3 regions of the Lonsdalea populi genome follow, and region 2 is predicted to be linked to each of the others. Evidence: predicted binding sites of a transcription regulator. Region 2 holds the regulator's gene; each other region holds the start of a gene.
What was found. Region 2 encodes CRP, which controls carbon source genes, mostly activating them, when cyclic AMP is high. Its sites were predicted from a motif close to ATGTGANNNNNNTCACAT; they were not measured.

Region 1 (10,911 bases), 1.5 Mb from region 2:
GTTCTACAAAGTAGCTCAGGTCAGAGAGCGCAATATGGTCGCAATCAAGCTGAGCGTAGATCAATCCCCGGTCGCGTATCTCATAAGGGTCTTCCGGGTCGAATTGAAGCACGGCCTCGCAGGTGCGCAGAGCCAGCTCCATTTGCTTTTCTTCCATCAGCGCAATTTTCAGCGTATCCAGCAATTTGCGGACAATCATGACGTTTTCCGCTTCGTCCAGATCCTCATCCAACAGCCGAGTTGAAGGACCAATGTTTCCTTTCAGCCAGACATCCAGCACATGTTCGCTCAGCGTGTCGCCGTTAAGCGGATTGATGAGCCACATTTCGTCATCCAGCCAGTCGACACGAATAATAAACTGGGTGGGGAAAATAACCGGCATCAACGGCAAATCAATCTGCTGAGCGATATGCATGAAAATAATGCCCAGCGAAACCGGCATCCCCTGACGAGTGGATAGAACCTTATCCAGCCATAATACGTCTGACAGCCGATATACGCCGCTGGCACCACCAAATCCCCATGAGCCGAAAAACAGCCCAATCAGCTTTTCAAGTTTTTGTTCCGGGGCAAGATAAGTCGGGATAGCCGTCCGGGCCTCATCGACAAGGTGTTGCAGATTTCGTCGCACTTCCGTTGCAGAGAAGTCACAGCGTATTTCCTGGGAAACTAAGATTACCCCTTCACTCAACGGTGAGCGGTTAAATTCGAAATCGGCAATAGCACTCATAGGTATTCCATCAGCATAGGTAACTTGGTGAAAATCCAGCGTTTAATAGATAGCAGGCCCACCAAGGCAAAACATTAACGCTATCCTGCTAATTTTCTGTCGTCGTCGCAGGGGCTACAACCCCGAACGCAAGACAGAATGTAAGTAATTATGCCAAACGGGCTCTCTCGCAGCCAGCATTCCACGATGAAGGGTAGGCAAAATGAGCGATGTGTATCATTTTGCCGGAGTTAGGGGAGAAAGGATCGTCATTCCGGCCAAAAACCCAGCGAAACACGCTCGTTGCTGCCGTAGTCTTTATGCGTTTTTACCCGAATGAAACCTCGCTGTTCCAGCATGGAGCGTACTGCAGCCCCCTGCTGCCAACCATGCTCCAACAGCAGCCCGCCTCCGGGCAGAAGATACTGGGGAGATTCCGTAATAATCACGCGCAGATCCGCTAGTCCCTCTTCACCTGAGATCAAGGCGCCGCTCGGTTCAAAGCGCACGTCGCCCTGGGACAAATGGATATCTTCGGCGTCGATATAGGGCGGATTACTCACGATAAGGATGAAGCGTTGTCCTTCAACCCTAGAAAACCAGCTTCCTTGAGTAAAATAGGCGTTGCTGATGCCGAGGCGCTGCGCGTTTTCCTTTGCTAACGTGACCGCCTCGAGCTGAATATCGACGCCCTGTACGCGGCAATCCGGACGCTCGCTGGCGATAGCTAATGCGATAGCGCCCGTGCCGGTGCCTAAATCCAGTATGTCAGCAGGCTCCGCCGGAAGATAACTCAGAGCGTGTTCGACCAGACACTCGGTATCCGGCCGCGGTATGAGCGTGGCGGGAGAAACGGTCAGCTGCAGCGACCAGAACTCTTTTTGGCCAGTAAGATAGGCGACCGGCTCACCGGCAACACGCCTTTCCAGCAATTGCGACAGTTGCCTCTGTTCTGCCTCAGACAACATGGTTTCGCCAAACGCCATGATAAAAGTACGTGCTTTCCCCGTCGCGAAACCGAGCAGGATTTCCGCATCGCGCCGGGGACTATCACTGTCCTGCAACCGTGCAATGGCCTGCTGCAGCCAGCGTTGATAATCCATTACTCTTGCTCGGACAGTGCGGCCAGCTGGTCGGCCTGGTATTCCTGCACAATCGGCTGGATCAGCATATCCAGTTTGCCTTCCATCGCTTCATCCAGACGGTATAAGGTCAGGTTGATGCGGTGGTCCGTCACGCGTCCCTGCGGGAAGTTGTAGGTACGGTTACGGTCGGAACGTTCGCCGCTGCCTAGCAGGTTTCGGCGCGTTGAAGCCTCTTCCAACTGACGCTTTTGCACTTCTGCGGCACGGATGCGCGCACCCAGCACGGAAAGCGCTTTGGCTTTGTTTTTATGCTGCGAACGCTCATCCTGACATTCAACGACGATGCCGGTAGGAATATGCGTGATGCGGATAGCGGAATCGGTGGTGTTGACGTGCTGGCCGCCCGCGCCGGATGAGCGGAAGGTATCGATGCGCAAATCTGACGGATTGATCTCCGGCAGTTCAGCTTCCGGCACTTCCGGCATCACGGCCACCGTACAGGCGGAGGTATGGATGCGCCCCTGAGATTCCGTCGCCGGGACACGCTGTACGCGATGGCCGCCGGACTCAAACTTCAACTGTCCGTATGCACCATCACCGATCACTTTAGCGATCACCTCTTTGTAACCTCCATGCTCGCCATCGCTGGCGCTGACCATTTCCACCTTCCAGCGGCGTGATTCTGCATAGCGGCTATACATACGGAAGAGATCGCCGGCGAAAATCGCGGCTTCATCGCCGCCGGTGCCGGCACGAATTTCCAGATAGCAGTTGCGATCGTCATCAGGATCTTTCGGCAACAGCAGCACCTGCAGTTGCTGTTCCAACTCCTCACTTGCGGATTTTGCTTCGCTTAGCTCTTCCTGCGCCATTTCTCGCATTTCAGCATCGTCCATCATCGCTTCCGCCGTGGCAATATCTTCCTGCGTTTGCTGCCAGCACTGGAAACAACGGGTAATGTCGGTCAACTGAGCATATTCCCGGGACAACGCGCGAAAACGGTCAATATCGGCGATCGCGCCGGGATCGCCCAACAGCGCCTGGACCTCTTCATGGCGCTCTTGCAGTGTTTCCAGTTTGGCAACAATAGAAGGCTTCATGCGTGGTGTTATATCCTGTCGTTAATCGAAAAGGGTGAGAAGGATGCTAGTTCAAGCCGAGGCTGTCACGCAAAATTTGCAAACGGTCCTGATCGCCGTCGCGGGCAGCCTGCTGAAGAGAGATGGTTGGTGCATGAATTAAACGGTTAGTCAGGCGATGCGTCAGCTCTTGCACGATAGCTTCCACGTCCCCGCCCTGCTGGATCGACTCCAGCGCCTTGGACGTCATTTCCTCACGCAACATATCCGCCTGAGAGCGGTAGTCACGAATGGTTTCTACCGCCGTCTGCGCACGCATCCAGCCCATAAATTCCAAGCTTTCCTGCTGAACGATCGTTTCGGCCTGCACGGCAGCGGCTTTGCGTTGCGCCAGATTCTGCTGCACGATTGCATGAAGATCGTCCACGCTGTATAGGTAGACGTTGGGCAGCTTGCCGACTTCCGGCTCAATATCGCGCGGTATCGCAATATCCACCATCAGCATAGGGCGGTTACGCCTCACTTTAAGCATGCGCTCCATCATCCCTTTCCCAACAATAGGCAACGTGCTGGCCGTGGAACTGATGACGATATCCGCCTGCGCCAGTTGGCCGTCCAGCTCGCTCAGCGTAATGACTTCTGCCCCCACCTTGTCGGCCAAGACCTGTGCGCGTTCACGCGTCCGGTTGGCAATCCACATACGCTTGACCTGATGTTCGCGCAAATGACGCGCCACCAGCTCGATCGTTTCACCGGCGCCGATCAGCAGGACATTGACCTCCGCCAGCGATTCGAAAATCTGACGTGCCAGCGTGCAGGCGGCAAAGGCGACGGAGACAGCACTGGCGCCGATATCTGTTTCGGTACGGACGCGTTTCGCGACCGTAAAGGATTTCTGGAACAGACGTTCCAAGTCGCCTGACAGAGAACGTTCACGCTGAGATTCCGCAAACGCTTTTTTGACCTGGCCAAGAATCTGAGGTTCGCCAAGGATTAAGGAATCCAGACCGCTGGCGACACGCATCAGGTGGCTAACAGCCGCATTGCCCTCATGCCAATACAGGCTTTTACGCACGTCGTCCGCGCTAAGGTGATGAAACTCGCACAGCCAGTGAATGAGCTGTTCACGCCGATTCTCTTCGGCTTCCACGCTCAGATAGAGTTCAGTGCGATTACAGGTGGATAGCAGTACCCCACCCTGTATCAGCGGTTGCTGTAACAGGCTGTGCAGCGCTGCCCCAAGTTTATCCTGCGAGAACACAATGCGTTCCCGCAAAGAAACCGGAGCCGTTCTATGATTAATGCCAAGCGCAAGCAGGGTCATGAGTCTTTGAGTAATACCGATATTAGTATGGACTTCATCCGTGGGGGCATTCTACTTGAACCCTCCTTTTAAGAAAAGTGAAGGGATAGGCCCCATTGACGGCACTTAAATAATTTTCGGCGGCGATAACAATCATTGACGATAAACATGAAGCCCGCTAGCGTGACACCTTATCCCGCATTTTTCCTGTTCCAGAGGACCCCATATCCATGTCAAAAAAATGTGTCCGTTGCCTGCAATTACTGCCTCTCGCGAGTATTTTGCTAACGGCCTGTAGTACGCGACAGCCAGAATTACCCGGGCAAAGTCCGACTTCCCCACAGTGGCGGCAGCATGAACAAAAAGTACAACATTTGAGCCAGTATGAGACCCGCGGATCCTTTGCCTATATTTCAGATAGGCAAAAACTTTATGCCCGCTTCTTCTGGCAACAAACTTCTGCGCAAAACTATCGTCTGCTCCTGACCAACCCTCTCGGCAGCACCGAGTTGGAGTTGAAAGCACAGCCGAATAGCGTCCAGATTACCGATGGCCAGGGAAAACGTTACGTGGGAAAAGATGCCGAAGACATGGTGCGCCAGTTGACCGGTATGGATATCCCGATAAATAACCTGCGCCAATGGATTGTAGGCCTGCCCGGCGACGCCCAGCAGTTTACGCTCGACCAACACTATCTGCTGCACACAGTAACCTATCAACAAGGCGGACAGAGCTGGAACGTCAATTATCAGCAGTACACCGATAGCATTATGCCAATGCCGAAGAGCCTCGAATTAAGTCAGGGCGAACGGCGCATCAAGCTGCGAATGGACAACTGGATGGTTCAGTAAGCCATGTCGACGAATAAAATAACCTGGCCGTCTCCGGCCAAACTGAATTTGTTTCTCTATATCACCGGGCGTCGGGCTAACGGTTATCACGATCTGCAGACGCTGTTTCAGTTTTTGGATTACGGTGACACGTTAACCATCATCCCTCAGGCGGGCGAAACGATTTCGCTGTTGACCGACATGAACGGCGTTCCCGCTGAGCAAAATCTCATCGTTCGAGCGGCCACATTGCTGCAGGCGTATTGCCGTCAGCAAAACCGACCATTCTCCGGCGCTGACATCGCCATCGCTAAACGGTTACCGATGGGCGGCGGACTGGGCGGCGGTTCGTCGAATGCCGCCACCGTGCTGGTTGCGCTAAATTATTTGTGGAAATGCGGCTTGCCACCCGAAACGCTGGCAGAGCTGGGTTTACAACTGGGAGCAGATGTACCGGTGTTTATTCGTGGTCACGCCGCCTTCGCGGAAGGCATCGGCGAAGCGCTGACGTTCGTCGAGCCGGAAGAAAAATGGTATCTGGTCGCCCACCCTGGCATCAGCATCTCGACGCCGGAGATATTCAACGCTCCCGATCTCAAGCGGGATTCACCGGTGCGTACATTGCAGGCGTTATTGGCTTATCCCTTCGCCAATGATTGTGAACCTGTAGCGAGAAAACGTTTTCGTGAGGTTGAACAGCTACTTTCATGGCTGTTAGAATACGCCCCGGCGCGCTTGACCGGCACAGGCGCTTGTGTGTTTGCAGAGTTCGACACCGAGTCTGCTGCTCGTCATGTGCTCGACCAAGCCCCGGAAAATTTAAACGGTTTTATTGCTCGCGGTGCTAATGTATCTCCCTTGCAACAAACGCTTTCCGGACTACCCGAGGGTCGCTAAAAAACCACCGGCATCAGTGGTGTTTTAACGCTCTTTACCCATACCCGTATGCATATTCTTCCTACCCAGTGGGTCGAGTATTTCTCTGGACGCAAGCTTGAGGTTCTTCTCGTGCCTGATATGAAGCTTTTTGCTGGTAACGCCATCCCGGAACTAGCGCAACGTATTGCTAACCGTTTGTACACCAGCCTTGGTGACGCCGCCGTCGGTCGCTTTAGCGATGGTGAAGTCAGCGTGCAAATCAACGAAAATGTCCGTGGTGGTGATATTTTCATTATCCAGTCCACCTGCGCACCGACCAACGACAACCTGATGGAGCTGGTTGTCATGGTTGATGCTCTGCGCCGTGCTTCTGCTGGACGAATTACCGCGGTAATCCCCTATTTCGGCTATGCTCGCCAGGACCGTCGCGTCCGCTCCGCTCGTGTGCCGATTACGGCAAAAGTTGTCGCTGACTTCCTTTCCAGCGTAGGTGTTGACCGCGTTCTTACGGTTGACCTGCATGCTGAGCAGATCCAGGGGTTCTTTGATGTGCCGGTAGACAACGTATTTGGTAGCCCAATCCTGCTGGAAGACATGCTGCAGCAAGATCTGGATAACCCGATCGTTGTCTCTCCGGATATTGGCGGTGTCGTTCGCGCTCGCGCCATTGCGAAACTGCTTAACGATACGGATATGGCCATCATTGATAAACGTCGTCCTCGCGCCAACGTTTCTCAGGTGATGCATATTATCGGTGACGTCGCGGGTCGTGACTGCATCCTGGTGGATGACATGATTGATACCGGCGGTACGCTGTGCAAAGCTGCAGAAGCGTTGAAGGAGCGCGGTGCGAAACGTGTGTTTGCCTACGCCACTCATCCAATTTTCTCCGGCAATGCCCACGACAACATCAAAAATTCTCAGATTGATGAAGTGATTGTCTGCGACACCATCCCTCTGGCTGATAACATCAGAGCGCTGCCGAATGTGCGGTCGCTGACGTTATCAGGCATGCTGGCTGAAGCCATTCGCCGCATCAGTAACGAAGAATCAATCTCTGCCATGTTCGAACACTAATCGTTCACGTCAGTGATGTAAGAAAATGCCATCGATTTTCCGGTGGCATTTTTGTTGGTGCAGCCCTACGTTGACGAACCGTTAGGGAAGACGCTCTGTACGGCGACAACGTTTATCGAAATGTTTAACCCACCAATAGCGGTCCGACACCGAATCCCTACCGCCAATGCGTGCGCCGATGAGCCAGACGATCGCCCCGGAAAATATTCCCATCAAATCCAGATAGCGCCCCGATCCCGGCAGGTGCCAATCCGGCAATTGGCTGATGATGGCATAAGCGACACTGGCCACCATCAGCACGAGGCCGATACTCATCAGCAGATTTCCTGTCATAACAGCATGTTTGCGTCTCATATCCACCTCCTGAAAGGGTTTGACTGATAACGGGGATATCCTAGCAATCCCTCTTATTAGTCAAAATTATAGGCGCTGTGCCAGTCGCTGTTGCGGAGACGATCACATAAAATGAATAAAAAACAGTCATCTTACCTACAATTTATTGTCAGTCTGCGGACAAATAGCGGCTTTATACCCTGGGGCGGGTGTGATATTGGTGATCCCCTCCCCCTGAGTGTAAACTAGCGGGCCTGTTATTTGTCTCTGACTTCAGCGTTACTGGCGTAACGCCCTATCTGGAAAAGTATCGTGAGCAGTATCAAACTGATTGTGGGGCTGGCGAATCCGGGTGCTGAATATGCGGCTACCCGCCATAACGCGGGCGCCTGGTATATCGACCGTTTGGCCGAATCCCACCGCCAGCCGCTCAAAGAAGAAAGCAAATTTTTCGGCTACACGTCGCGCCTGGCGTTAGCGGGACATGACGTTCGTTTATTGGTGCCGACCACATTTATGAATCTTAGCGGCAAGGCCGTGGCGGCGATGGCGACGTTTTACCGCATCCAGCCTGATGAAATTCTGGTCGCACACGACGAGCTGGACCTGTTGCCCGGTGTCGCCAAACTTAAGCTGGGTGGCGGCCACGGTGGTCACAATGGGCTGAAAGATATCATCAGCAAACTCGGGAATAACCCGAATTTTCACCGACTGCGTATCGGCATCGGCCATCCGGGTGACAAAAATAAAGTCGTTGGTTTCGTTCTGGGCAAACCGCCCGTCAGCGAGCAGACTTTGATCGATCAGTCCATTGATGAAGCCTTAAGCTGTAGCGAAATCATGCTGCGCGAAGGCATGGTCAAAGCGATGAATCGGCTGCATGCCTTCAAGGCATCTTAAGGTTTGATGGGGTCAGTCGCATAACGCCCCTGCATTTGTGTATAATTGGGCGTAATTTTCGTATTCAGACGGGCTGTTGCATTAACAGTCTGATTAACAAGTTATTTAAGGTGATGTAAACATGGGATTCAAATGCGGTATTGTTGGGCTGCCTAACGTGGGTAAATCCACCCTCTTCAACGCGTTGACTAAAGCAGGTATTGATGCGGCCAACTTCCCGTTTTGTACCATCGAACCGAACACCGGCGTTGTACCGATGCCGGATCCGCGTCTGGACAAACTGGCCGAAATCGTCAAACCGCAGCGCACCCTGCCCACCACGATGGAGTTCGTGGATATCGCCGGTCTGGTTAAAGGCGCCTCTAAGGGCGAAGGTCTGGGCAACCAGTTCCTGACCAACATTCGTGAAACTGAAGCGATCGGCCATGTCGTTCGTTGTTTCGAAAACGACAACATCATCCATGTTAACAACAAAGTCGATCCGGCTGATGATATCGACGTCATTAACACCGAACTGGCGTTGTCCGACCTGGATACCTGCGAACGCGCTATCCACCGCATCCAGAAAAAAGCCAAAGGCGGCGATAAAGACGCTAAAGCTGAGCTGTCAGCTTTGGAAAAATGCCTGCCACAGTTGGAAAACGCCGGTATGCTGCGCGCTATTGACCTGAGCGACGAAGAAAAAGCCGCTATCCGCTATTTGAGCTTCTTGACGCTGAAACCGACGATGTACATCGCCAATGTCAACGAAGATGGCTTCGAAAATAACCCGTACCTGGATCAGGTGCGTGAAATCGCAGCGAAAGAAGGTTCCGTCGTGGTTGCCGTTTGTGCCGCCGTTGAAGCGGATATCGCCGAGCTGGATGACGAAGAACGCGATGAATTTATGGCTGAGCTGGGACTGGAAGAACCGGGACTGAACCGCGTGATCCGCGCAGGCTACGAGCTGCTCAACCTGCAGACTTACTTCACCGCTGGGGTAAAAGAAGTACGTGCGTGGACTATCCCTGTCGGCGCCACGGCTCCTCAGGCCGCCGGTAAGATCCACACCGACTTCGAAAAAGGCTTCATCCGCGCCCAGACCATCTCCTATGAAGACTTCATCGCTTACAAAGGTGAGCAAGGCGCTAAAGAAGCCGGCAAAATGCGTTCAGAAGGTAAAGAGTACATAGTGAAAGACGGCGACATCATGAACTTCTTGTTTAACGTCTGACGAATTTTTCGGAACTCAGGAGCGCTCGGTGGATTGGGCAGGCCTTTTGAAATCAATGGGTCGCTAAACAATACGCTCTGCTGAGCGTTCCTATTGTTCATCAAAGTCCAGAAAATTCGGGATTAAGCCGATACGCTCGTAGTCACGCAGGGTGTAGGCTGTCAGGCCCGTACATTTGGCGACTTCATTAATGGTCAGATGAAATTCTATGTGATGATCCTGGAAGATAGAGCGCACTCTAAATCAAGCACTTTTATACCTGATAAAAACCTGCGCAAGATCGCTCGCTGAACACTCACCTACAGATACCTGTTTGCATTGGCTTGAAGCGTCTAGCGTCAAGCTATGACTCACCTCCTTTTCGAACCCGATTCCCAGTCTTCGCGGTCTGTCGCGTGTGCCAGCCAGCGAAAGCAAGGCAGTGGCAGATCCAGAGGTTCTATCACGCCTTGCGTGACGACAGAGGGTATCCGGAAACTGCGCTGCTCCTGATCGCGCTGACCGCCTTCCGCCCTGGGGAGGCGGCGGATGCCGAGTGGGACGAGTTCTATCTTGGTGATGCGTTGTGGCGTCGACCCTGGAAAAGATGAAGGCCTAGCGTGATCATGTCAGCACGCTGTCGACGCAGGCCATTGCCGTAGTACGGATTCAGGCCTGATGCGATTGAGCGGCAACTGGCTCATGTGCAGAGCAACAAGATGCGAGCAATCTACAACAAGGCACTGTTGCTGGTACAGAGAAGATCTTTGCTACAGAATTGGGCTAACTATTTGGGAGGATCTAAAATTCGGCAAAGACGAGTCTGGGGCATCATAACTGCATCCTCAATTAATGAAATGCGGGTCGGACGAAACGGTAGAACCACCCTGCGCTCGTTTCGCAAGCGGTTCTGTAAAAGCCAATATGGCATCCAGGAATTTCTGACGATCTGCCGTGGGTTGCAGGTGAACGTAATGAGAGGCACCTGCTATCTGGACTGTGGTTATTGATTCAGCCTCTGTCAGGTGTGATTTCAGTGTCGTTACATCAGTCGGACGCGACCAGAAGTCACGTTCCGAACGCAGTATTAGTACATGGGAACGAATGAATGACGCGTCAAATAATTGGTGTCCGTTCACCAGTTTTAGCGTATCCGATGTAGGACCTGACGGGAATCGGAAGCTGGGCGGTTTGCGTGTGTTGGTGGTCGCATCGCCTTCCATCGACAACTGTGCGTAGCGTGCGAGGAACTCCTCGTTGACTCCCTCGCTGCGCCAACGTCCAACCAAGTTCTCCACGGTTGCGAACCGATAGGCACCGAACCGGGAACGATCCAACTCTGTCGGTGACAGTGGATCACCAAACTCCTGCTGTAACGGCCATTTCCCCGGTGGCCCACCATAGGCCGCGTTGTAGTAAATCAAATGCGAGATACGCTCCGGATACAGGCTGGCATAATGGCCCAGCCACTGAGAACCCGTCGCCCAGCCAATGGCAACAAGCCGTTCATCACCAGGATGCCGA
Region 2 (10,911 bases):
ATAGACTTAGTAGTAAGTCTCCCTGTGGGGGAGGTGGTTTTTATTTGTACTATGATACCTGATGATATAGCTATTCGCGGTGGCTGGATCACCACGAGCAGCTGCCGTTCAGTGGGAGGGGTATAGAGATGGGTGAGTTCAATCCGGAAGACGAGCTGAAGCCGGATACCAGCGATCGTCGGCCACAGCGCCAGCAGAAGAGAAAGCAGGGATTGACTCTGCCCAGCGTGGCGCTATCCAATCAGCATGTCATGATTGGCGTCGGCATTATCGTGCTGGTATTGCTGATTGTCGCCGTTGGCGCCGCGCTTCAGTCGCCGAGTCAGGATGCGACGGCGCCCGCCGCACCTGGCGGCAGTTCAAAAAGTATTGAGCTTTTATCGCCCTCGGCTTCACCCACCGATTCTACCGTGTCTGCTTCACCCCAGACGCCGCTTCCCGTTCAGACGCAAGCTGGCGAGCCGAAGTCTTTGAGTGCGCCGCCGGTGGCGGAAGCGCCGACTCAGGCGCCGTTGCCAGCCCAGGATAAGAATCAGCAGCGTATTGAACTGCCGGGCAATATGATGGATACGCTCTCCCAGCCGCAGCAACAGCTGCAGTTGAATGCGGTGGCGCAGAATGGCACTGGCTCAGACGTGACTTTGCCGACTTCGCCGGCCTCAGTGTCACCGGGCAGCAAAGCGCGCCCTCCGCGCGAAACCACGACGGCGCTCCGTCCCGGCATGGAAAAGTCTCGCCATTTAGACGCCAATGGTTCGTCGTACAAGGCCTCCGCTAAAAACAGCGGCGTGTCCAAAGCGCCGACTACGTCCATCGCGCCAGCGCCATCAGGCAAATCAGTTTTACCTGCCGGCGGCGCTCAAGCGAATGGTTCGATCAAAAACGCTCCGGCCAGCCACTTTACGCTTCAGCTTAGCGGTGCGTCCCGCGAGAGTTCGCTGCAGGCCTATGCCAAAACGCAGCGGCTGACGAATTACTGGGTCTATCAGACTCAAAGGGGTGGCAAACCCTGGTATGTGCTTGTGAGCGGCGTTTACGCTTCCTCGGATGAAGCCAAACGCGCCGTTGCATCACTGCCTGCCGATGTTCAGGCCAAAAAACCATGGGTTAAGCCGATCCGACAGGTGAAGCAGGACTTAAGTAAGTAACCCCAATTAGCCCTGATGTGCTGTCTGAAACAGAGTACAATCCGCGGCTCTGAAAAGTATGAGTAACTAACGACGGCATGAAGAAAAACCGCGCTTTCTTAAAATGGGCTGGTGGTAAGTATCCGCTGGTAGAAGAGATTCGCCGATATCTACCAGCGGGAGATTGCTTAATCGAACCCTTTGTGGGTGCAGGCTCGGTGTTCCTCAATACCGACTACGACAACTACATCCTGGCTGATATCAATAGCGATCTCATCAATTTGTACGATATCGTTAAAACTAATACTGAACATTTCATTCGCGATGCCCGCGAGTTATTCACACAAGAAATGAATACCTCGGACATTTTTTATCTGCTGCGCAGCGAATTTAACGCCTGTGACAACGCCTACCGACGCGCGTTGCTGTTCCTCTATCTCAACCGCCACTGTTACAACGGGTTATGCCGTTACAACATGAGCGGTGAATTCAACGTGCCGTTCGGGCGTTATAAGAAACCTTATTTTCCTGAAGATGAACTGCGCTGGTTTGCGCAAAAGGCGCAAAACGCCACGTTCGTCTGCGAGCACTACCGGGATACGCTGACCAAGGCGAAGCAGGGCTCTGTGGTGTATTGCGATCCGCCCTATGCACCGCTGTCCGCCACTGCGAATTTCACGGCGTACCACACCAATAATTTCAATCATGACGATCAGCGCGATTTGGCGCTGCTGGCACAACAGCTCTCGGCAGAAAACCAAATACCGGTTTTGATTTCCAATCACGATACGGAGCTGACACGCGAGTGGTATCAGTCGGCCTCTTCGCTGTACGTGGTCAAGGCCCGGCGGACGATTAGCCGCAATATTGCGGGCCGCAGCAAGGTGAATGAACTGCTGGCGTTGTACCGCGGCGTCGAGTTAGGGTAAAGCGATTTGGCGTGCTGACAAATGCCCTGAGTTGTCGCCAAAACAGAGGCTGTACGAGTCCATTTGGATCCGAAGTGGTCTCGGCAGTAATAGGCAGAATTGATGGTTTGGAGAAGCGAATGAAACCGTTTTTAATCGCCCCGTCTATATTGTCGGCCGACTTTGCCCGGCTGGGAGAGGACACCGCCAAAGCGCTGGCGGTGGGCGGCGATGTCGTCCACTTCGACGTCATGGATAACCATTATGTTCCCAACCTGACGATGGGACCGATGGTGCTCAAGGCGTTGCGAAATTACGGCATTACCGCCCCGATTGACGTACATCTGATGGTTAAGCCGGTCGATCGCCTGATCCCGGACTTTGCCGAGGCCGGCGCCAGTTACATCACTTTTCATCCTGAGGCCTCAGAGCACGTCGACCGATCGCTGCAACTGATTAAAGATCACGGCTGCCGCGCGGGATTGGTGCTGAACCCAGCTACGCCGTTGAGTTGTCTGGATTACGTCATGGATAAGCTGGACATCATTCTGCTGATGTCGGTCAACCCGGGCTTCGGCGGGCAGTCGTTCATCCCTTCTACGCTCACTAAACTGCGTCAGGTGCGCAAGCTCATCGACGACAGCGGATATGATATTCGTCTGGAAGTCGACGGCGGCGTCAAAGTGGACAATATCGGTGAGATTGCTGCCGCCGGAGCGGATATGTTTGTGGCGGGGTCGGCGATTTTCAACCAGCCTGACTATCAGGCGGTAATCGATAACATGCGTCAGGAATTAGCGAAGGTGTCCCATGGCTGAACTCAACGCCGTGCGCGGGCTGGCTTTCGACCTCGACGGCACGTTGATTAACAGTGCGCCGGGGCTGTCTCAGGCGCTGGACAGAGCGATGCAGACTCAGGGCCTGCCAGCGCCGGGTGAAGCGTTACTGACGACCTGGATTGGCAACGGCGCCGACAAAGTCGTCGAGAGAGCGCTGCGCTGGGCCGGCATCGACCCTTCTCCTGAGCGGATGCAGTCCGCGCGCAAACAGTTCGATATCGCTTACGCAGAAACGGTAGATGCTGGCAGCCAACTGTATCCCGGGGTCAAAGACACCCTGCACGCGCTGGCCGCTCGCAACGTGCCTATGGCCCTGGTGACGAATAAGCCGACCCCTTTCGTTGCGCCGTTGTTGCGTTCGCTCGGGATTGATTCCCACTTTACGTTAGTCCTGGGCGGAGATGATGTCCCGTGCAAAAAGCCCCATCCCGCGCCGCTCTATCTGGTATTGGGAAAGCTGGGCCTGCGTGCAAACGAGTTGCTGTTCGTCGGCGATTCGCGCAATGATATACAAGCCGCGCAGGCTGCCGGGTGCCCAAGCGTCGGCATGACCTACGGCTACAACTATGGTGAAGCGATAGCCCTGAGCCACCCGAGTGTGGTGTTGGATCGTTTTGCGGATCTCTTGTCCCTTGTCGGACCGTCCATTTCAGATAATCAGGAAGCATTAGCATGAGTAAGCCCATTGTATTTAGCGGCGCGCAGCCGTCTGGCGAGTTGACCATTGGCAACTACATGGGTGCATTACGTCAGTGGGTTCATATGCAAGATGATTACGACTGCATCTATTGCATCGTGGATCTGCATGCCATTACGGTTCGTCAGGATGCGAAACAGCTGAGAAAAGCGACGCTGGATACGCTGGCACTCTACCTGGCCTGCGGCATCGACCCGCAGAAAAGCACCATCTTCGTCCAGTCACACGTTCCGGAGCATACGCAGCTGGCCTGGGCGTTGAACTGCTACACCTATTTCGGTGAACTGAGCCGTATGACCCAGTTCAAAGACAAATCCGCCCGCTACGCGGAGAACATCAATGCCGGTCTGTTCGGTTATCCGGTGCTGATGGCGGCGGATATCCTGCTGTATCAGACGAATCAGGTGCCGGTAGGGGAAGACCAGAAACAGCATCTGGAGCTGAGCCGCGATATCGCGCAGCGCTTTAACTCGTTGTACGGCGACACCTTCAAGGTGCCGGAACCGTTTATTCCCAAGTCCGGCGCTCGCGTGATGTCTCTGCTGGAGCCGACCAAAAAAATGTCCAAGTCGGACGATAATCGCAACAACGTGATCGGTTTGCTGGAAGATCCGAAAGCCGTGATCAAAAAAATCAAACGCGCGGTGACCGACTCGGATGAGCCGCCTATGGTGCGCTATGACATCGCCAACAAACCGGGCGTGTCGAATCTGCTCGATATCCTCTCTGGCGTTACCGGGAAATCTATCCCGCAGTTGGAGCAGGAGTTTGAAGGCCAAATGTATGGTCACCTGAAAGGCGCCGTGGCGGAAGCGGTGTCCGGCATGCTGGGCGAATTGCAGGAGCGCTATCATCGCTTCCGGCATGATGAAGCTTATTTGCAACAGATGATGCGCGACGGTGCCGAGAAGGCCCGCGCTCGCGCCAGCGAGACGTTGAATAAAGTTTATGACGCCATTGGGTTCGTCGCTCGTCCATAAGCCGTAGAACGCCCGCTAGGCCGATATCCACGAGATTCGAAGACGAGCCCGACGGCTCGTCTTTTTTGTTTCAGGTCAGCGATTCTCATGTTGCCGCCGTAAACAGCGTTTTATCAGCCGCCGTACAGCGGTCGGCGCGTTTTTTCAATCCTGCGTAAAAAAAGGTAAATCGGTAGCGCGCAGGCAGACGGCTATTTACAATCGATACGATTTCTGTAGTTGGCCCCTAAAAGGAATTCTTCATGTCAAAACGTATATTGGCAACGATAGCGACCGTATTTACCTTGTCTGCGCTCTCGCCAGCATTTGCTGCAACCGCGTCAACGCATGTGTTGCTTACCACGTCGGCCGGCAATATCGAATTGGCGCTGGACGATCAAAAAGCGCCAGAGTCAGTGAAAAATTTTGTGAGTTATGTCGATAGCGGTTTCTATAACGGCACTATTTTCCACCGCGTCATCCCTGGATTCATGGCTCAGGGGGGGGGATTCACCAGCGACCTTAAACAGAAGGCGACCAACCCGCCGATCAAAAATGAAGCTGACAACGGATTGCGTAATCTGCGCGGCACCATATCGATGGCGCGTACCAGCGAGAAAGACAGTGCGACCAGCCAGTTCTTCCTCAACGTGGCGGATAACGCCTTTTTGGATCACGGTCAGCGCGATTTCGGCTATGCCGTTTTCGGGAAAGTTGTGAAGGGCATGGATGTGGCGGATAAAATTTCTCAGGTGCAGACCGAGAACGTCGGGCCTTACCAGAACGTGCCCATCCAGCCGATCGTTATCCAGTCCGCCAAGATTATCAAATAATTAGGTAGTCAGTTCAGGCGTTGTTCGTCGAGACTGTGTACAGCGTGCTCCCGGCATAGCTCGTCGGGAGAATGCCTGACTGCCCTGTCCCGTCTCAAAGCCTCTTTCTGCGCGATAGCAGGGCATTCTCCCGGTAATCGCCAGCCAGTTTCAGAGTGATGAATGTTACTGATCATAGATAACTACGACTCCTTTACCTACAACCTGTACCAGTATTTTTGCGAGCTGGGCGAGGAGGTGGTGGTCAAGCGTAATGATGGGCTGAGTCTCGACGCGATTGAGCGCCTGTCGCCGCAGCATCTGGTGATATCGCCGGGTCCTTGTACGCCGAACGAGGCGGGCATCTCGCTGCAAGCCATTTGTCATTTTGCCGGACAGTTGCCGATTCTGGGCGTCTGTCTGGGGCATCAGGCGTTGGGGCAGGCCTTCGGCGCTCAGGTTGTGCGCGCGCGCGAAGTCATGCACGGGAAGACCTCGCCTATCCGCCATCGTGACGTCGGCGTTTTCACCGGGTTGGCGCAGCCGCTGACGGTGACGCGCTATCACTCTTTAATTATTGAAAGTGCTTCTTTACCAGACTGCTTTGAAATCACCGCCTGGACAGAAAATAGCGCAGGTAAAATGGATGAAATCATGGGGATACGCCATCGCAGCCTACCGCTGGAGGGAGTACAGTTCCATCCGGAAAGTATTCTGAGCCAGCAGGGACACCAGTTGTTGCGCAATTTTCTGCACAGAAAATGAGTCCGCCGCTGATTTGCTTTCCAGATGGGTTATTGATTGCCTGAATCTGATTTTTTATGCATATTTGATGACTATATTCTCACTGAGACATGAAATCGTAAAAGCGGGGCAGCAGATGGCAACAGATAAAACCGCGGTGACGCGCGATACATACGATAAGGTAATCCTTCCTGTTTATGCGCCGGCCCAGTTTGTACCGGTAAAGGGGAAAGGTAGCCGGATATGGGACCAGCAGGGTAAGGAATATATCGATTTTTCCGGAGGTATTGCCGTTACAGCGTTGGGTCATTGCCATCCTGCGCTGGTGAATGCCCTTAAAACGCAGGGCGAAACGCTGTGGCATACCAGCAACGTTTTCACCAACGAGCCGGCGTTGCGACTGGCGAGCAAGCTGATTGCCGCAACGTTCGCCGAACGCGTGTTTTTCGCCAACTCTGGCGCGGAAGCCAACGAAGCGGCCTTCAAACTGGCGCGTCATTACGCCATCGAACGCTTCAGCCCCTATAAAACTAAGATTATCGCCTTCCATCAGGCCTTTCATGGCCGCACATTGTTTACCGTGTCGGTAGGCGGTCAGCCGAAGTACGCCGATGGATTCGGGCCGAAGCCCGCCGATATCATTCATGTGCCGTTCAACGATCTGGATGCGGTGAAGGCGGTGATCGACGATCACACTTGCGCCGTGGTGTTGGAGCCGGTGCAGGGCGAAGGCGGCGTGCTGCCAGCCACGCAGGCGTTTATCGGAGGCGTGCGGGAGCTGTGCGATCACAATCAGGCGCTGCTGGTGTTTGATGAAGTGCAGTGTGGCATGGGGCGTACCGGCGAACTGTTTACCTATATGCACTATGGCGTGACGCCTGACATTCTGACCACCGCCAAAGCGCTGGGCGGCGGATTCCCCATCAGCGCGATGCTGACCACCGAAGACGTCGCTTCTGTCATGAAGGTCGGTACTCATGGCACCACTTACGGCGGCAATCCTCTGGCCTGTGCGGTGGCGGAAGCGGCGCTGGATGTGATCAATACACCCGCAGTGCTGTCAGGCGTCTCCGCCAGGCACGATCGCTTTATTTCCGCGCTTGAAGCCATTAATGAACAGTTTGACATTTTTGACGGCATTCGCGGTATGGGCCTCTTATTAGGCGCTCAGCTGAAACCCCAATGGCATGGACGGGCGCGTGATTTCCTGACGGCCGCGGCCGAGCAAGGCGTCATGATCCTGGTTGCTGGACCGGACGTCATTCGGTTTGTGCCGTCGCTGGTGATTGAACTGGACGATATTGATGAGGGGATGGCGCTGTTTGCGAAAGCGGTCGCACAGGTGGTAAACGGCCAATAGCATTTTTAGACGAAGAGTGAACAGCGCGTTGCGCGCTGTTCACGAGTCGAGTGGTTGAGATTAACGCGTACCGAAGACCACGATGGTTTTACCGTGCGCTGAAATCAGCTCCTGATCTTCCAGCATCTTCAGAATTCGACCCACGGTTTCGCGAGAGCAGCCCACGATCTGACCGATTTCCTGACGGGTGATTTTAATCTGCATCCCGTCCGGGTGCGTCATGGCGTCAGGCTGTTTGGCGAGGTTTAGCAGCGTTTGTGCAATGCGGCCGGTAACGTCAAGAAACGCCAGGTTGCCCACTTTCTGTGAGGTGACCTGAAGGCGACGAGCGATCTGGGATGACAAACGCATCAGAATATCGGGATTGACCTGAATCAGCTGGCGGAATTTTTTATAGGAAATCTCGGCAACTTCGCAGGCGCTCTTGGCTCGCACCCATGCGCTGCGTTCCTGATCCTCTTCGAACAAGCCTAGCTCACCAATGAAATCCCCTTGATTCAGATAGGAAAGGATCATCTCTTTTCCTTCTTCATCTTTTATCAATACGGCAACGGAACCCTTTACGATGTAGTAAAGCGTTTCTGCTTTTTCACCTTGGTGAATCAGCGTACTCTTTGAGGGGTACTTGTGGATATGACAATGAGAAAGGAACCATTCAAGAGTCGGGTCTGTTTGCGGTTTGCCAAGAACCATTCGCTGTTATCCTCTGTTGTAATTCACTACGTAAATCACAGGGCTCAGAGTTCCCTGTAAGGCATGATAACTCTAGTTATAATTCAAATTCCGTTGGGCGGAAATATGTCAGGAAATTGACTGAAGCCTTTCTGTCAGGTGACTCTGCAAACTGCTGTTTTCAGCATTGCGCAGAACGCACCGGATGCTGCCTCTGTTTGTAACACAGGTTGGGAGTACTGTCTTGTGTTGTCTCGCTTCAGCATAATTACGCCTTGATACACAGGCATTTTCTGCATAAGCGCGATAAAATTTCAAAAAAAGTTGAGTGGGAGTGAAAGACTATGCAAGCGCGGGTAAAATGGGTTGAGGGGTTAACGTTTATCGGCGAATCCGCCTCCGGCCACCAGATTATTATGGATGGTAATGCGGGCGACAAAGCGCCGAGTCCGATGGAAGTGGTATTGATGTCGGCGGGGGGATGCAGCGCTATCGACGTCGTGTCTATTCTGCAAAAAGGACGTCACGATGTGGCGGATTGCGAGGTGCGCCTGACCTCCGAGCGCAGACAGGAAGCGCCCCGCCTGTTCACTGCCATCAACCTGCATTTCATCGTGACCGGTAAGGAGTTGACCGAACAGGCCGTATCGCGTGCGGTGTCCCTGTCGGCAGACAAATACTGCTCGGTGGCGCTAATGCTGGGAGCGGCGGTCAATATCACTCATAGCCACGAGGTGATAACCCTCGACTGAGCCGTATACGGCCTGCCCAGGCCGGATCCTTAGGCTCTTACTTTATCGTCTTGCCTTCCAGAAGCCGCTGCACCAGCGGCGTCATGATCAATTCCATCGCCAGTCCCATTTTGCCTCCGGGCACCACCAGCGTATTGATATGAGAAATATACGACCCTTGCAGCATGGTGAGCAGATAGGGAAAGTCGATATTCTCCAGGCGCTGGAAATGAATGACCACCAAACTTTCGTCCAACGACGGGATCGCTTTCGCAGCGAAGGGGTTGGACGTATCGACGGTCGGCACCCGCTGGAAGTTGATATGGGTGCGGGAAAACTGCGGTGTGATATAGGTGATGTAGTCTTCCATCGAGCGGACGACGGAGTCCATGACCGCATCACGCGAGTGCCCGCGTTCGTTAACGTCGCGGTACAGCTTCTGGATCCACTCGAGGTTCACGATAGGCACGACGCCGACCAGCAGGTCGACATGGCGAGCTACGTTGTGCTGCTCGGTGACGACGCCGCCGTGCAAGCCCTCATAGAACAACACATCCGTCGGATCAGGCATGGCTTCCCAGGGCGTAAATGTGCCGGGCACCTGGTTGTAGGGAATGGCTTCGTCGTAGGTATGCAGATATTTGCGGTTCTGACCGGTCCCCTGGCTGCCATAGTCGGCGAATGCCTGTTCCAGTAGGGTGAAATCGTTCGCCTCCGGGCCGAAATAACTGATGTGGCGGCCCAGATCTCGCGCTTTGCGGATGGCCATGTCCATTTCCGGACGGGTGTAGCGGTGAAAGCTGTCGCCTTCAAGTTCTGCGGCGCGGATTTTCAGCTGCTGAAAAATTTTTCGGAACGCCAGGCTGGTAGTGGTCGTGCCGGCGCCGCTTGATCCGGTCACGGCAATGATAGGGTGTTGATGCGACATAGTGCTGCCACTCCACAATAGACGGTAAAACCCAGCGGGGAACGCCGGGAATTCGACCTTCATTGTTACCCTGTTTGCGCCGATGCGCCACGCCATTTTTGCATCAACGGGCAGCGGCAATGCCGTTACAAATCGTGCCCGGTTTTGATCTGGGTGCGCGGCATGAGGTTAACCGTTTCATGCAGTTCGGACCAGACTAGCACCACCTCGCCGCTTTCCAGCTGGCGGCGGACGTCCGCCACCTTTTGTTCCAGCGTGCGCTCATGCTGGCCGTAGTCGGTGCCTTCGCGCAGGACGAAAGACTCAATCAGATTCTCCAGCGTATCCGCCGCGAGTTCTTGCCAGGGAATAATCACCTCATCGCTCCAGATGTGGGGTGAGCCAGTCGGGAATGCGCTGCTCCAGCCACAGTTTCGGTTTTAATAATGAGCCGCCCACGAAACCGACATGTCCGCCGTGTTTCGTCAACTGATACTCAATATTAGGCGGTAACGACGTGAGCGCAGGGATGACGTCCTTCGTCATGAACGGATCGTCCTTGGCGTGGACGATCAACAGCGGCGTGCGGACGTTCGGCAGCAGGGGCAGGGCGCTGCTGCGCGCATAATAGTCATTGGCGTCGGTAAAACCATGAATACGAGCGGTAATCATGTTATCGAACTCCCTCAGTCCCCGAATTTTTCTCAGTTGATGCAGGTGAACCGGTAGCGTATCCGGATAGGCCGCCAGTTTGCGGATAGCATTACGTTTCAACAGCCGCAATAGATAGTGCTGATAAAAGCGTGAGAAGCCTTTTTCGATATGGCGGCAGCAAGGCTCCAGCATCAGCGGCGCGGACACGACGGCCGCTGCGTCAAGCAACGGCTCTTCCGTCTGCTGACCGAGCAGGCAGGCCAGCATGTTGCCGCCCAGCGAGACGCCGATGGCCGCGGTAGGCGCATCGCCGTAAGTCGACTTCAGCCAGCGCAAAAAATAGCGGGCATCCTCGGTCTCTCCGGAGTGGTACATCTGGGGCGTGCGGTTGGGCGTGCCGCCGCAGCCGCGAAAATGCATGACGACGGCCAGCCAGCCCCGTTGATGGCAGGCCGCCACAAGACCGTGCGCATAGGGACTGTAGAAACTGCCTTCCAGTCC
Region 3 (10,911 bases), 1.5 Mb from region 2:
AACGACGGTCTGCCATCACGGCGCGTCGGCAAGAGTCAAAACGGTGTAGCGCGAAGATCGGAAGCAAGAAAAGGAGGGATGAAGCGGGAAGAAAGGACTACCGGCATAACCGGTAAGATTCAAAAAGAGGACCGACGCCGCACGGATTTCACGGCGTCGGTATTTCATCCTCAGCGAGAACGGCTCTCCCGGCATGACGCCGGTCAGAAAGCCGTCTTGTGGTACAGGCGCGAGACCAGATCCGTAATGCACAACACCAGCGAGGACCGGATGCGCTGCTGATAGCGCTGTTTTTGCATCTCCAGCAGCGAGGTGTCCACCCCATCTTCCGGTAAATGCGAGTTGAACTGAGGCGGCAGCGGCGTAATACCATGCAGCATGCTGACCGGCCCCAGAATTTCATCATCGGTGAAACGGTAGCTTTGCCCGTTATGCTCCAGCTCATTGTTTAACGCCAACAACAGTTCAACGTCTTCATACTCGTCTCGGCTGATAACGCCCAGTGCGTAGATCAGCTTGAGGCGAACCGGCAGCGCTGACAGCGGGCCGCTGCCTTCCAACAGCGGTTCCACGGCATATTTAACGGCATAATCATCCTTACGGAACGCTTGCAGGACCAGATGGTCAATCGCCTCGGCCAGAAGTTCGACCGCCGCCTGGATAAACCCCGGCACGGTCGGTCTGGCATTCAGGCGTTCAAGAATGTGACTTTCGAACGCCTGCGCGTCTTCCATCCCCGTCTGGGGTTGCGGCACCTTTTTCTGCGCCGAGTGCGGCTCGGTAGTCTCTACCCGACGTTTACCTTCGGGAAAATAACGCTGTTCTGGCATCAGTATCGTTTTTCACCTTGCGTTACAGAGAGTGATACAACGCTGCCACCTGCGTGACAACCTCGGGGCGATCTTCCAGTCCGGCGATCTGAACCAGCGCCTTTTCAACGCCGTTCGCATCTATCAGCGCCGTCATTTCACGCGCCTGCACATCCTCAACGCTACGGTATTTCAGCGCCGCGGCGATGCCGATCAGCAGGTTACGATGCGGCAGCCCGTATTCCAGCGTACCGCGCAGCGGCCGGATTAACCGATCGCCTTCACCCAGTTTACGCAGCGGCTGGCGGCCCACGCGTTCTACGTCGTCATGCAGATACGGATTCTCGAAACGGCTGAGGATCTTGTCGATATACGCTGCATGCTGCGCCGGATCGAAACCGTAGCGTTTGATCAGCACCGCGCCGCTTTCCTGCATCGCACCTTTCACCACCGCGCGCACCGCGTCGTCGAGTATCGCTTCGCGGATCGTCCGGTAACCCGCCAGACACCCAAGATACGCGGTAATTGCGTGGCCGGTATTGAGCGTAAACAACTTGCGCTCGACATAAGCCATCAGGTTGGCGGTAGGCTCCATCCCGGCGATAACCGGCAGATCGCCCTTGAACTGCGTGCTGTCGACAATCCATTCGCTGAACGTTTCGACCGTCACCTCCAGCGAATCGTCGTTCGCCGCGGCGCTGGGCGGCACGATGCGGTCCACGGCCGAATCCACAAAGCCCACATGCTCGTCGACCCACGCGTGCAACGCTTCGGGCAACACCGCCATGACATGCTGACGGAGCTGGCTGGTGCCGCGCACCATGTTTTCGCAGGCGATGATATTCAGGGGCTGCTGATTGCCGCGCTCATGCCGTGCAATCAGCCCCTGTGCCAACGTGCCCGCAATCTTACTCAGCACCTGCGGCCCGACGGCGGTGGTGATGATGTCCGCTCGGGCGATTTCGTTAATGGCGTCGGGGCTGCCGCTGTGCACCGCGCTGACGCGGTTTACCCGTTCAACGCGCGACGCCTCTCCGACGACATGTACTTCGTACTGCTGCTGATGGGCCAGTTGATCCACCAGCGGCTGATTGACGTCGGCGAAAATGAGCTCGGACTTGGCGTCCGCCAGGAGTTTGCCGATGAAACCACGACCGATATTGCCTGCACCAAAATGAATCGCTTTCATTATAGACCTCGATATCTTGTCAAAACCGTTAAGCAGAACGCACGGACCGGTCGAACGCCGGTCCAGTGACCTTACGCCACGCGTTCGCCGGAGAGCAGCTCCAGCATCTCTTGCACGCTGCGGGTTTCCGTCAGCCGCTCGATAATGCCGTCGTCATTCAGGGCGTTGGTCAGATGCGCAATCACCTGAACATGTTCGTTATTGCGGGCCGCAATCCCAATCACCAACCGCGCGACGTCGTCCGGCTCGGAGCCGAACCGCACCCCTTGCGGATATTGGCAAATCACGACGCCGGTGCGCAGGACGCGGTCTTTGGCTTCAACGGTACCGTGCGGTACGGCGATGGACTCGCCCAGATAGGTTGAGGTCATGGCCTCGCGCTCCAGCATCGCCTCGACGTAGGCTGGCTCCACGTATCCCCCCGCTACCAGCTGTTCGCCCGCAAAGCGAATGGCCTGCTCTTTGTCGTCGGCCTGGAGATTGAGGAAAATGTTGCTTTCGCCCAGCTCGAACAGGTTGGATTCATACTCAGCCGGGTCGAACCAGTTATCATTGGCAGCGACAATCGTTTGATTAATCAGCCGGTTATCGTTCGCCGCAACGGGATGGTGCGCCGCCAGCAGCCGGGTCGTCAGCTCGTTGTACAGGCTGCTGTCGAGGAAGTTACTGAGGGAAAGATGAATCGCGTGCGGCGCGTGCTGCAACGCTCGTTCGGTAAGATCCTGGTGGGTTATGACCAGATCGACCTCTTCCGGCAGGCTGTTGATCGCCATATTCGTGACCGAAATATGCGTCAGTCCAGCATCCTTTATCTTCTTGCGCAGCACGCCCGCACCCATCGCGCTCGACCCCATTCCGGCATCGCAGGCCACGATGACCCTTCGCACCAAACTCAGATCCTGTGAGGCATCCAGCGTCGCGCGCATAGCGGGCTGTGGCCGGGCTACGCCCGGCGCTTTGCCGCCTTTCGACTTCTGCTTCATGCTCTGCATACGACGGGTTGCGTCCGCCAGACCGTTATCTTCTTCATCTCCCACCGGCACGCGTTTCAGCATGACCGCAGAGACCATGAAAGACACCAGCCCGGACAGCATAATGGAGAGCACCACGCCGATCAGCGACGACTTGGGCGTCATCAGCAGAACGGCGAAGATCGAGCCGGGCGACGCCGGAGAGACCAGCCCCGCGTTGAACAGGGTCAGCGTGAAGACACCGGTCATGCCGCCGAGGATCACCGCCAGCATCAGGCGCGGATTCATCAGGACATACGGGAAATAGATTTCATGGATACCGCCGAAGAAGTGAATGATGGCGGCGCCTGGGGCTGATTGTTTCGCGCTGCCCTTTCCGAAGAACATGTAGGCCAGCAGCAGGCCCAGTCCCGGACCGGGGTTGGCTTCGATCAGGAAGACCACCGACTTGCCGGTTTCCGTCGCCTGCTGGATCCCCAGCGGCGAGAAAATCCCGTGGTTGATGGCGTTGTTGAGGAACAGGACTTTCGCCGGCTCCACGAAGATCGAGGTCAACGGCAGCAGGTTGCCCTGCACCAGCAGGTTCACGCCGGTCGCCAGCACCTTGGACAGCGATGAGACCAGCGGTCCGATGGCCAGAAAAGCCAGTCCCGCCAGCAGCATGCCGAGGATCCCAGCCGAGAAGTTGTTGACCAGCATTTCGAAGCCGCTTTTGATTTTGCCGTCAACCCAGCGGTCGAAGCGTTTGATCGCCCAGCCGCCCAGCGGTCCGGCCATCATCGCCCCCATGAACATCGGCATGTCTGCGCCGACGATGACACCCATCGTGGTGATAGCCCCCACGACCCCCCCGCGTTCGCCGCCTACCAGCCGGCCGCCGGTATAACCAATCAGCAGCGGCAACAGGTAGGTGATCATGGGTTCGACCAGTTTGGCCAAAGTCTCATTTGGCAGCCAGCCGGTTGGAATAAACAGCGCGGTGATCAGGCCCCAGGCGATGAATGCGCCGATATTGGGCATCACCATGTTGCTGAGGAAGCGGCCAAAATTCTGTATCTTGACCTTAACAGTTGGTGATAGCATAAAACTCACTCCCCTCGGTGGTACGCGCTAAGGGATGGTGCGCGTCGTAATAGTGAGATGGTTTCGCCAAAAACCATCGGTCGTTCTGTAGACAAATCGACTCTATCACGCCGTTTTCACCCCTAGTACCCCGAGGGGAATTTGTGACTGAGATCACCCACCTCCCCCCTTCCAACCCGGCTTTAGCGAGATCGCCATCACAAATCGGAGCTGAAAGTCAGCCACATTGTTAACAAATGACGCGCCATCGCCTTGTTTTTGTGACTCACATCACGTAGCGAGCGCGCAACTTTGTTTTAACATTGTGATGAATGTCACACGACATTTCGCCATCCGGAGACCTGAACCCGGCCTGACGGCTTTGCTCGTCCTCTTTTATTGAAGAGAGCCCTGGGAAATGTCATTTAATTACAGGTTTGGGAAACTTCGGCAGCGTCAGGAGTAAAGAGAAAATCGATGGCGAAAAAGCGGGGGTGATATCGTGGTGGGAGCGGCGGACGAGGAGTGAAAAGCGCAATGCCGCTCACCGATACGTTAGCCCTGGGCCAGCGAAGATATCGGTGAGCCGAACCGTTAGCTCAAACAAGCGTTTTTGTATCTAAAATCGCCTGAACTATCCGATGATTACCGTGCCCCCGCCGATTAGTACGCCGCCGCAGTCAACGGTATCCCCGTTACGCGCGACCGGCTTACCGTCAGCTATCACCGTCGACGAACCACCGCTGATGTTTCGCGTATGACCATGAGAGGCTAACGGATCGCCTTGCCGGGCCAACGAAAGACCATCCACCTTGACCGTCGAGGAGCTGCAATTACCGCCGTCGGCGGATGACTGCCGTGTCCCGTGTCTTTATCGCCCAGTTTAACTGCGTTTCCCATTATGTTCGTCTCTCCTTCATTAGTCCGCTGACACGACGGGATTGAAAAGCCCTCGGTTGTCTCGTTATGAGGATAAATCTATGCCCGATAAAATCTCTGAATATCGCACCCATGGGCACCCGCCGCACTTTGCTGACGCTGGGCTCCTGCTGGCGGAAAGTGCCTGGGTTGGCGAAGACTCGACTACCGCAGGCGGATAACGCAGCAGCTTATCGGTCAAGCCGCTGCGTTGTGATCCGCTTTACTTATTCAACCGGCTCCTGATCGGTTTTCGGCTGCTTGGCGCGGTAAGCATTCATGATCGGCGCCCATTCCATACCGAGGGGGATGGGGTGTTGCTTAAAGAGCGCGCTGTATTCTTTGTCAAAATCGTCGATGCCATATTGTTCTGCCACAGATACTTTTTTGTCGTACCAGTTATCATTCACTTCTTCAGCGATGCCGCGGGCAATCAATAGGTCCGGTTTAACTCGCAACTTATCGCCTTTTAACAACACCTCATAATAGCCCCCAGGTGCGAGACCAAAATAGAGCCAATTACGTTGATCGACTCGTCCGTTAACCTGATAGCGCTGCCGCATCCGCTGCGCTAAATCCGCCGGTAAATCGACCCCGATGCGGTACCGTTTACGGTCATGGAACGACACCATCTCTATCTCAGCTTTGTCAGGCACAGGGACGCCATCGGTTGGTCATCCTCCGCCCCCTGGCCAATAATAATTTTTTTCAATAATGTCTTTATACGGTGCGCCCGCGTTGCATCCCCCTCCGGGATAACTGAAAACCGTTTTTCCACCGAGATAAAAAGTCGCCTTGGTCGTGCAAAAACTATCGATATTGCTGCCTGAACCATAGCTCCAATCGACTCGCGTCTCCGCCTTGTCCGTTGAGCACGCCATCAAAGACATGCAGAAGCCAAATAAAATAAAAAGAGGTCTCGACATCATGCTTCCTGATTCCCTATCAAACGCCGCCGCTCCTTGCTAACGGTAGGCTCATTTTTACTGGTGCTGGCGGGGTTGGCGATACTTTGGTTATTGGCGCTATGGTGAAGATAGTCACGACGCAGTAACCGATAAAGGCAATTGCTTGCTCAGGTCCCTAACAATACCTTGCTCGATTGCCGCCAGCGCCCAGTATTGGTCCAGCCTGCTCAGATTTACCGATGGCGGTTTAGCCGAAAGCGACTCAAGCTGGAGCGCTTTGTCTTTCGATCGCCACTCTTTAAACGGCACCCCAGCAGCACGTCCGGCCTCCACCATCATATGCAACGGAATGCGGGAGTATTCGCCCTCTACGACCCGGCGCATCACCACCTCCACGTAGACGGCTTTTTTGGGCCAGGCATCATCTTTACCACGGCGTCGGATAAACGAATAGGGGACCAAACCGATCGCCCCTAGCGGGGGCGTGGCTGCCTGTATCTGGCACCAAAGCGTCTTCCTCACTCATAAAGCGCTCCAGTTCGATGCACTCGGTCAGCGCCGGGTCGCTGTTCGGGTCAGACAGGCTCCAGCGGCTGTAATATCCGCCGCCGATATCCGAGTGCGCCCCCGGCAGCGCGCTCGCCAGCGACAACCCCAGCGCGAAGGGCTGATTCAGCCCCTCGTCGAGCTGAAAATCCACCACCGAGAAGGTGCTCTCCGGCAGTGCGCCTATGGTTACGGTAAACTGCAATCCCGTACTGTTTGCCACCCGCTCTCTCCTTATTATTCTTGTGTTGTGACCATGGCTATCGCACGCCCTGGCTGACTCCTGAAAACGGCTCGTCGCTATCCTGATTAACATGAAGACCTGAACGAGGAGCTGAGTCCGCGCTCTTGACAATGTCTCGGTTAAAACGCAACGCCGGGTAAACTCATAATCCTATATTCGACAAGGATGACGCATCGGCAGGGGCGAATTCGTTCTGCAGAGTGAAAACGGACAGTGGGATTGAGGTAATAGGTTGAATAAATGAAACGTTCCCTGTGATGTCCTTGACACGAATCTTGTGAATAAAAAGACCGCGAAATAATAACAAACAGAGCCTTATTTAATTGTACAAATAGCGCACTAAAAACAGCGACTAACTGTTCATCGGTATTGAAATGATCTCATTTTCATCGATAACAAAATGACGGAAATACTCTATGCTCCGGCCCGATATTCCGGATAATACGATTGTCGCCCCGCCATATCTCTCCTGTATCAGGAAAGCCCACCCCAGCCGGAACAACAACAGAATACCCGCCATCCGCCGTCCTACAGCGCGGCAACATCCGCCAAACCGTCGTCACCAACGTCGCGATGAGCCTCATCAGACTTGTTGCCGCCGTCATGCACATCCTTTTTGCGCTTCGAGAGCCTGACTACCGCCGTTCAGATAGGCCAACGCCCATCACCGCGCAAGCAAGAAATCACGCGGATTGGGTCATTGTTCTACGCCCTGCTCAGCACGTTCCTGTGCCTATGCATAGTCATGAACGCTGGGGGAAAAGCTCAACACTCGGTTGTCGTCACGCAGACAGTCCAGACAGCGTTATGCCCGTCGCCAGCGAAAATATAAGCGTTCAATCACTTAGCGAGCGACAAAACCCCGGCACTAAAATATCGTTACAAATCATGTCGCTGATTCACCCTGGTCGTCGTCTTATCGCCTGGAGCAAAAGCCCTTTTGCTTCCGGCTACATGAAGCGGCTGAGACGTTGAGTTAACGATGAAAAGTACCGATATTGCGACTGATTAGAAGTAAAACCGCCTTTTTTGCCATCGGACACCCTTTCGCCACGCCCGAATATGCCTGCGCAAAGACGCCATCACAGGCTCGTTTATTGCGTTTCATCCTTGTATTTATTTGGCGAAAATTTCGCCCCCCCAACTTGATTGAGCGACGCGTTAGTCATAAGGTCGAAAAAATAGCGCGGAGGATAAGGGATATCGCAGTGCGAGTTACGTCCCCCCATCCGTGTTTGACTCACTTTGGAAGCGCCGGATTTAACGTCCGTCTCATAATGGCAGTATTCATTTCGCGGACTTGGTATGAGTCCGTCGTTTATCGATGAGAACTATGGCTAATCAATCTATTTCTCCGTCTGAGAATAACCCGCGTCATCAGGACGACAACCCGCAGAATCACAACCCAGACAGCGCTCTCGCGGAGCGCAAAACGCCCGGCAAGAAGCCGCTGATTATTCTGGCCATCGTTGTCGTGGTCATGCTGATCGTCGGCCTGTTTTTCTGGCTGACCAGTCGCAATATCGAAACCACCGATGATGCTTTTACCGACTCGGACGCGGTCACCATCGCACCGAAAGCCTCCGGCTACGTCACTCAGTTGCAGGTGAAAGATAACCAGTTCGTTAAACAAGGCGACCTACTGGTCATCATCGATCCCCGTGATAACACCGCGCAACGCGAGCAGGCGCAGGCGCAGCTGGGGCTGGCGATGGCGCAGTTGCATCAGGCGCAGGCCGCGTTGGATCTGGCGAAGGTTCAGTACCCCGCACAGAAAGATCAGGCGCTGGCGACGCTCGCTAAAGCACAGGCCAACTACGTCAATGCGCAGGAAGACGACAAACGGCAGCGGGGCGTCGACCCGCGCGCCACCTCGCAGCGCAATATCGACGCGGCCGGCGCGCAGTTAAGAAGCGCCCGCGCGGAATGGGAAAGCGCCAAGGCGCAGGTGGAAGTCGCCTCGCAGGTCGCGTTGCAAATCCGCCAGCAGGCAACCAACGTCGAAGCGCGTCAACGGCAGGTTGAGCAGGCGCAGGCTCAGCTGAATACCGCCAACCTTAACCTGTCATACACCGAAGTCCGAGCGCCTTACGACGGCTTTATCACCCGCCGCAACGTGCAGGTGGGCAGCCTGGTGCAGCCGGGGACGGCGCTGTTCTCGCTGGTGTCGCCGAATACCTGGATTACCGCGAACTTCAAAGAGTCGCAGTTGGAGCGGATGCGCCCGGGCAATAAGGTGGAAATCACCGTGGATGCCTGGCCGAAGATGAAATTGGAAGGTCACATCGACAGCATACAGATGGGGTCCGGCTCGCGTTTCTCCGCCTTTCCTGCGGAAAACGCCACCGGCAACTACGTGAAAATCGTGCAGCGCGTGCCGGTCAAAATCATTATCGACAAAGGGTTGGATCCGGAAAGACCGCTGCCGGTAGGCTTGTCGGTCGAACCCAAGGTGACGGTGAAATGAGCCAGGACCAGCGTTGGCAGCCGGTCGGGAACCCCTGGCTGGTCGCCGTTACGGTCACGCTTGCGGTGTTCATGGAGATCCTTGACACCACCATCGTCAACGTCGCCCTGCCGCATATCGCGGGTTCGCTGTCTTCCAGCTATGACGAATCAACCTGGGTACTGACGTCTTATCTGGTAGCCAACGGGATTGTACTGCCCATCTCGGCCTTCCTGAGCCGAGCATTCGGCCGTAAGCTGTTCTTTCTGCTGTGTATTGTGATGTTTACCATCTGTTCGTTCCTGTGCGGTATCGCAACGGAGCTGTGGCAAATCATCCTGTTTCGAATCTTGCAGGGCTTCTTCGGCGGCGGCCTTCAGCCCGTACAGCAGTCGGTGCTGTTGGATTACTTCAAACCGGAAGATCGCGGTAAAGCCTTCGGCCTCTCGGCGATCGCGGTGATCGTCGCGCCCGTCATCGGCCCGACGCTCGGCGGGTGGATCACCGACAACTACAGCTGGCGCTGGGTGTTCTTCATCAACATCCCCATCGGCATTTTAAGCGTGCTGGCCATCTACCATCTGTTGGAAGATCCGCCGTGGGAGCGCAAATCGCCGAAAGGCAAACTCAGCATCGACTACATCGGCATCAGCCTGCTGACCCTGGGGCTGGGCTGTCTGCAGGTCATGCTCGACCGCGGCGAGGATGACGACTGGTTCCACTCCAATTTCATCGTTACCTTTGCCATATTGACGGCGATCGGTCTGGTGGGCGCGGTCTACTGGCTGCTGTATGCCAAAAAGCCGGTGGTCGATCTCCACTGCCTGAAAGATCGCAATTTCGCGGTGTCTTGCTTGCTCATGGCGGGCATGGCGCTGGTGATGTACGCCAGTGCGGTGGTGATCCCGCAGTTGGCGCAGCAGGATTTAGGCTACACCGCGACCTGGTCCGGCATGATCCTTTCGCCGGGAGCGCTTCTGGTGGTGCTGACGATCCCGCTAGCGCTGAAGCTGATGCCGCTGGTGCAGACGCGTTGGATGATTGCGTTCGGCTTCTCCTCGCTGGCCGCCTCTTTCCTGTATTCGTCGATGCTGGCGCCGAACGTGGATTTCTACACGCTGATACTGATGCGTAGTGCCCAGACTATCGGGCTTGGTTTCCTGTTTGTGCCGCTAACCACCATCGCCTTCGTGTCCATTCCGCAACGGCTGAATGCGGATGCGTCAGCCCTGTTCACCATGTGCCGCAACGTGGCTGGGTCGGTCGGCATTTCGCTGTCAACGGCGATGATCACCGAGCGTCAGCAAGCGCACAGCGCCAGCATGGTTCATAACATGACCCCGCTCAACGAGCCGTATAATCTGGCGCTGGAGCGGTTGACGCACGCGATCAAAAATTTTTCCACGATGGCGGGCGATCCGATGTCCATCGCCACCGGCCAACTTTATAAAGAGATGATTGCCCAAGCTCGTATCCTTGCCTACATAGACGTTTTTACGGGCCTCAGCGTCATCGCTCTGCTTCTCATTCCTCTTTGTTTGCTGCTTTCTCCCATCAAGAGCAAAGGCAGTGCTGGAGCGCACTAACATGACGGTTTCTTCACCCTATTCCTATTCACGAGCCGGAACGGCGATCGCCATCTTGCTGGCGCTGTCGGCTTGTAGCGTCGGCCCCGATTATCAGGCACCGAAACCCGCCACGCCGGGCGCGTTCAAGGACATGGCGTCCGACGGCGCATCGAAACCGCTGGCGGCGGATATCAACCCCAACTGGTGGAAAACGTTTAACGACCCGCAGTTGGACAGCCTGATCGACCGG

Region 1: pth (aminoacyl-tRNA hydrolase) is a predicted target of CRP. The motif match lies at 7,407-7,424, and genes of this name have one in related genera.
Region 3: I6N93_RS11730 (PTS mannitol transporter subunit IICBA) is a predicted target of CRP. The motif match lies at 4,311-4,328, and genes of this name have one in related genera.

What each region holds. Positions count from the first base shown of each region.
Region 1 is NZ_CP065534.1:1,818,668-1,829,578, forward strand. Features, by position in the region: gene sirB1 (invasion regulator SirB1) at 1-730, opposite strand, end outside; gene prmC (peptide chain release factor N(5)-glutamine methyltransferase) at 979-1,812, opposite strand; gene prfA (peptide chain release factor 1) at 1,812-2,894, opposite strand; gene hemA (glutamyl-tRNA reductase) at 2,941-4,197, opposite strand; gene lolB (lipoprotein insertase outer membrane protein LolB) at 4,407-5,027, shown strand; gene ispE (4-(cytidine 5'-diphospho)-2-C-methyl-D-erythritol kinase) at 5,031-5,903, shown strand; gene prs (ribose-phosphate diphosphokinase) at 6,015-6,962, shown strand; gene ychH (stress-induced protein YchH) at 7,044-7,316, opposite strand; gene pth (aminoacyl-tRNA hydrolase) at 7,608-8,195, shown strand; gene ychF (redox-regulated ATPase YchF) at 8,317-9,408, shown strand; gene I6N93_RS17455 (MerR family DNA-binding transcriptional regulator) at 9,499-9,645, opposite strand; gene I6N93_RS07945 (hypothetical protein) at 9,858-9,998, shown strand; gene I6N93_RS07950 (alpha/beta hydrolase) at 10,233-10,911, opposite strand, start outside.
Region 2 is NZ_CP065534.1:284,156-295,066, forward strand. Features, by position in the region: gene I6N93_RS01285 (SPOR domain-containing protein) at 129-1,148, shown strand; gene dam (adenine-specific DNA-methyltransferase) at 1,226-2,056, shown strand; gene rpe (ribulose-phosphate 3-epimerase) at 2,176-2,853, shown strand; gene I6N93_RS01300 (phosphoglycolate phosphatase) at 2,846-3,550, shown strand; gene trpS (tryptophan--tRNA ligase) at 3,547-4,551, shown strand; gene ppiA (peptidylprolyl isomerase A) at 4,794-5,363, shown strand; gene I6N93_RS01315 (aminodeoxychorismate synthase component II) at 5,526-6,107, shown strand; gene argD (bifunctional acetylornithine/succinyldiaminopimelate transaminase) at 6,223-7,446, shown strand; gene crp (cAMP-activated global transcriptional regulator CRP) at 7,507-8,139, opposite strand; gene I6N93_RS01330 (OsmC family protein) at 8,463-8,870, shown strand; gene I6N93_RS01335 (phosphoribulokinase) at 8,908-9,777, opposite strand; gene I6N93_RS01340 (YheU family protein) at 9,903-10,133, opposite strand; gene I6N93_RS01345 (hydrolase) at 10,135-10,911, opposite strand, start outside.
Region 3 is NZ_CP065534.1:2,674,778-2,685,688, forward strand. Features, by position in the region: gene I6N93_RS11720 (MltR family transcriptional regulator) at 204-734, opposite strand; gene I6N93_RS11725 (mannitol-1-phosphate 5-dehydrogenase) at 853-1,998, opposite strand; gene I6N93_RS11730 (PTS mannitol transporter subunit IICBA) at 2,070-4,052, opposite strand; partial or broken gene I6N93_RS11735 (PAAR domain-containing protein) at 4,666-4,931, opposite strand; partial or broken gene I6N93_RS17255 (DUF2931 family protein) at 5,177-5,608, opposite strand; gene I6N93_RS17260 (hypothetical protein) at 5,624-5,878, opposite strand; gene I6N93_RS17265 (hypothetical protein) at 5,990-6,319, opposite strand; gene I6N93_RS17270 (hypothetical protein) at 6,285-6,626, opposite strand; gene I6N93_RS11750 (HlyD family secretion protein) at 7,981-9,114, shown strand; gene I6N93_RS11755 (DHA2 family efflux MFS transporter permease subunit) at 9,111-10,679, shown strand; gene I6N93_RS11760 (efflux transporter outer membrane subunit) at 10,681-10,911, shown strand, end outside.